DNA from 2 places in the Paraburkholderia sp. ZP32-5 genome. Region 1 is predicted to be linked to the other one. Evidence: riboswitches for the same ligand, from Rfam matches in the RefSeq annotation. Region 1 holds a riboswitch; the other holds the start of a gene.
The links. Region 1 has a riboswitch for manganese ahead of L0U82_RS13430 (TMEM165/GDT1 family protein). Riboswitches for the same ligand answer to the same signal wherever they lie in the genome.

Region 1 (2,393 bases):
GCATGACCGACTTCGAAACCTTTCATCTTGGCCGCGTCATGCTGCAGTCCGGCGCGACACTACCCGACATGCAGCTCGCCTACAAGACGTACGGCCGGCTGAACGCGGCGCGCGACAACGCGATTGTCTACCCGACGTTTTACAGCGGCAGCCATGCCGACAACGAGTGGCTAATCGGCGAGCACATGGGGCTTGATCCGCGAGAGTATTTCATCATCGTGCCGAACATGTTCGGTAACGGCGTGTCGAGTTCGCCAACCAACAACCCGCCGCCTTATGATCGTGGCCGCTTTCCACACGTGACGCTCTACGACAACGTTGCGATGCAGTATCGCCTCGTGACAGAGAAGTTCGGCATCGAGTCGCTCAAGCTGGTCACCGGCTGGTCGATGGGTGCGATGCAGGCGTTTCATTGGGCCGCGATGTATCCGGACAGGGTCGAACGCATTCTGCCGTTCTGTGGGGCGGCGCGGTGCTCGCGGCACAATTTCGTGTTTATCGAGGGCGTCAAAGCGCCTTTGCTGTTGGACCCGGAATTCAAGGACGGCTTCTACGACGACGGCACACCGCCGACGCGTGGAATGCGCGCCGCCGCCCGCGTGTTCGCCGGCTGGGGATTTTCGCAGACGTTTTTGCGCCAGCGGCTCGATATGGAGGCGATGGGATATGGCTCTCTCGAAGACTTTATGACCCAGTTCTGGGAGGGCGACTTCCTGAAGAAGGACGCGAATAATATTCTGTCGATGATGTGGAGCTGGCAGCACGGCGATATTTCGGCGAATCCCCTGTATGACGGAGATTTCGATCGGGCGCTGGGCAGTATCACCGCGAAGGCTATCGTGATGCCCGGACGTACGGATCTGTACTTTCCGCCGGAAGACAGCGAATACGAGGTCTCGAAGATGCCCAATGCGCAGTTGCGGCCTATCGAGTCGGTTTGGGGGCATTTCGCGGGTGGCCCGGCGGCCAATCCCGTCGATGTCGAATTCATCGATCGCGCGGTGAGGGAGATTCTGGCCGCGTAGCGCCGAACCGGAACGACTTCCTGAGCTCATGCGGCGCCGTGTATAATCCGGCCCACTTCTTCGGGGAGTAGCCGCCCGGCACGCAATGTTCCGGGGCGCACGTCAACATACTTGTCGGCCGCAAGGCGACATGGCGTGCGCAGCAACCGCCTGGCAAGACCGATGACGACGCCCCTACCTGACCGGGTCGCGGGGGCGTATGTCATCGTCGTTCATCAGTGCGGCCCGGGTACAACAATCTCCACATGGAATCGTTCCTCGTTTCGGCCAGCATCGTCGCTCTCGCGGAAATCGGCGACAAGACACAGCTACTTTCACTCGTACTCGCTGCACGCTACAGAAAGCCTGTTCCTATCGTGTTCGGCGTGCTGGTGGCGACGCTCGTCAATCATTCGGCTTCGGGCGCGCTGGGAAACTGGCTAGCAAGCGTGATCCATCCGCACGTGATGAACTGGGCCGTGGTGGCATCGTTCGCGCTGATGGCCGTCTGGATTCTGATACCCGACAAGCTCGACGAAGCGGAGGCAATGAACACGAAGCATTCGATGGGCGTATTCGGCACGACCGTGGTCACGTTTTTCCTCGCCGAAATGGGCGACAAAACGCAGATCGTGGCCATTGCACTGGCCGCGCGCTTCCACGAGTTTTTCGGGGTGGTTGCCGGCACGACGCTCGGCATGATGCTTGCGAACGTACCGGTTATCTACCTCGGTCATCGCTTCGCCGACCGTCTGCCGACGAAGGCCGTTCATATCGTCGCGGCAATCATATTCGTGGTGATGGGCGGTCTCGCATTGCGGACCGCGCTATACCCGGACGCGCACCCGATGTTCTGAGGAGCCGGCCATACAGCCCCAGCCCTATTCTCCGGCCTTCGCCCCTTGCCCGGCCGCGGACCCGGCCGCCGGCGCCGATGCCGCGGCGGGCGCGGCCGGCAGCGAGACTTCATTCACCGGCATCCCGCCGCCGCCGACCGGAATTCTCACCGTATGCACGGCGCCGTTGCCGAGCGGGAAGTCGGCCAGCGCGCTGCGCGCCAGATACGGCATCGCCCTGACCAGCGACGACTCGCCGCCGAAATTACGCGCCGTCACGTTGTAGACCTCCTTGCCGCTCGCGCGCTCGGTAATCCGGACGCCGAGCAGATGCGTGAACACCGGATAGCTCTGGTTCACGTAAGTCGCCGGGAAGGCCCCCCACGGTCCCCATGGATCGTACGGGCGGCCCCAGTAAGGACCCGGCCACGGGTTGTAGTAGATCGGCTCCGCGACGGTCACGATGTCCGAGCGGATTCCATACGCGAGCTCGACCAGATAACGCGCGTCATCGCGCGCGACTTCGCGAAACGAATGCACGGCGAGTTCGTTC
Region 2 (2,393 bases), 990 kb from region 1:
CAACGTGGTGGCGCTGACCGGCGACCTGAATGCGTTCGCCGCCGGTACCGTGATGGACGACTTCGACGCCGCTACACCGAAGCCCGTGATGGTCGATCTGGTGACGGCCGGTATCTCGAGCACGTCGCTGTTCACCTCGTACGTGGGCTTCGTGAACAACCCCGCGAACAACACGGGCTGGCTGAATGAGTTGGCGACCAACGGCACCTTCAACAGCCTCGACACGACGCTGACGTCGAACAACAGCTGGCTGACCTACGCGAACACCAACGCGCAGGGTTACAGCGTGATCACGCTGACGCCGACGCTGCTGACCTGCAACTTCCGCAAGCTTGCTCCGGTGAGCCCGGCGGGTGTGGTGCCGACGGCGGCGACTGCGATCGCCAGCACCCAGGTGGTGACGGTGGCGGTGAATACGCCGGCAGTGACGGTGGTGGCGGCGCCGACGTAAGCCGCTGTTGTGCAGCGGGCGGGCGATGCGAACGCGCATTGCGTGCCCGAATAGATGGCCGCTTGCGGTTGCCGTGGATGCTTTCGCGGTGCCGCAATGCGGCTTTTTTGCATTTGGTCGGCAGCCGCTGTCACGCGACTAGCGACAGGTTGCGAATTACTTCACGGCGCCAACATCGCCAACACCGCCTGCATTGCCGACGCAGCCCACAGACGCCTACAAGCTTGCTGAAAGCCGCCCCTTGCCGATAGAATCCCCCGGTCACTAGGGAGTAGCCTTCCTTCATCGCATGAAGGAGAGCGCGTCAACATACTTGGCCTGCAGGCCATGGCGCGTTCGACCAGGTCGGTTTGGCGAGACTATTGACGCACTGCCTCGTTCTGGTCGGACGAGTGGCGGTGCGTCATGGTTCGTTACCTGCGTCCGACCACGGAGTTGCCCTGTGAATCATCGTTGCCCGCCGGCAGTCCCCTCGTGTGTTTTCCGTCCAGCCAGCCGTGCTCATCAGGCATGCGCCGGGAGTGCCGCATGACCGGTCTCGTCTTCGAACTCGCGATCATGCTGGTCGTCATCCTCGTGGCGGCCGAACTCTTCACCAATGCGCTCGAACATCTGGGCGAACGTCTGAAAATATCGGAAGGCGTGACCGGCTCGCTATTCGCGGCGGTCGGCACCGCGCTGCCCGAAACGCTGGTGCCGTTGCTCGCGATCGCCGGCAGCAAGGCCGGCGGCACGGTCAACGAGGAGATCGGTGTCGGCGCGATTCTCGGCGCGCCGCTGATGCTCTCCACGCTGTCGACGTTTCTGATGACACTCGCGGTGCTGCGCTCACGCGGCGTGCAGGGCTGGGTCGCGCCCGAGCGCACCGGCTTCACGCGCGATCTGAACTACTTCCTGTGCGCGTTCGCGCTGGCGGCCGTGGCGATGTACGTGCCGCATGAGCAACTGATCGTGCGCGCGCTGTTCAGCGTGGCGCTGGTGGGCGTCTACGTCGTCTATGTGGTGATGACGTTCCGTGCGTCGAGTCAGCTCGTCGACGCCGGGCACGGCACCGAGGCGCCGGGCAAGATGCTGCTCGCGCGTATCGGATTGCCGACCAATCTCGCGACGATCGCGCTGCAACTGGCGCTCGCGGTCGCGTTGCTGGTTTGGGGCGCGGAAGGCTTCATTCACGGCGTGCGCGGCGTGTCCGAAGCGGTGGGTGTATCGCCGCTGCTGCTGTCGCTGTTGATCATTCCGATCGCGACGGAATTGCCGGAGAAGGTCAACAGCATTCTATGGATCCGGCGCGGCAAGGACACGCTCGCGTTCGGCAACATCACCGGCGCGATGGTGTTTCAGGGCACGCTGCTGCCTGCGATCGGCATTCTGCTGACGCCGTGGACGCCGCGCATCGAAGTGCTGACCGGTGTCGCGATCACGCTTGCCTCCGCCGCATGGCTGCGTATCAACGTACGCGAGCAAGGCTTGCGTGTCGGCGCGCTGCTGGTGTGTGGCGTGCTCTACGTGACCTATCTGTCGATCACGTTGACGCGTTAGTGCCGGGCCCCGCCGCGCTTTTTCGAGTGCCGCAAACTCGTGATACAGTGCGACGCCATAGAGGACCGCCGCCACGGCCGGGGCCCACACAGGACAGACGCTAAGACAGACCCGACCACGGTTGGACGAAGTCAATCCGCAAAATCGCCGCAACCGGAAAACGCGCCGGCTTATCGTGCCGGCGCAATCCCTACCCATGCCAAACAACGTCCCGATCGTCACCGTCTCGTACAACACGCCGGATCTGGTCTGCAACCTCGTGCGCTCGATACGCGCTTTCTATCCGGCCAACCCCATTCATATCGTGGATGGCTCGGATAGCGCGCAAGTGGACGCGCTGCGCGAAGGACTGCAAGGTATCCCCGGCGTGGAACTGCACGCGCATGGCTTCAATATTCATCAC

Region 2: linked by a shared signal. The riboswitch ahead of L0U82_RS18015 (sodium:calcium antiporter) and the one ahead of L0U82_RS13430 (TMEM165/GDT1 family protein) in region 1 are both predicted to bind manganese.

What each region holds. Positions count from the first base shown of each region.
Region 1 covers NZ_JAJEJP010000001.1:3,141,078-3,143,470, forward strand. Annotated here, with positions in the region: gene L0U82_RS13425 (alpha/beta fold hydrolase) at 3-1,025, shown strand; yybP-ykoY riboswitch at 1,076-1,250, shown strand; gene L0U82_RS13430 (TMEM165/GDT1 family protein) at 1,271-1,861, shown strand; gene L0U82_RS13435 (DUF4136 domain-containing protein) at 1,886-2,393, opposite strand, start outside.
Region 2 covers NZ_JAJEJP010000001.1:4,132,296-4,134,688, reverse strand. Annotated here, with positions in the region: gene L0U82_RS18020 (alkaline phosphatase D family protein) at 1-451, shown strand, start outside; yybP-ykoY riboswitch at 706-876, shown strand; gene L0U82_RS18015 (sodium:calcium antiporter) at 980-1,990, shown strand; gene L0U82_RS18010 (bifunctional glycosyltransferase/class I SAM-dependent methyltransferase) at 2,187-2,393, shown strand, end outside.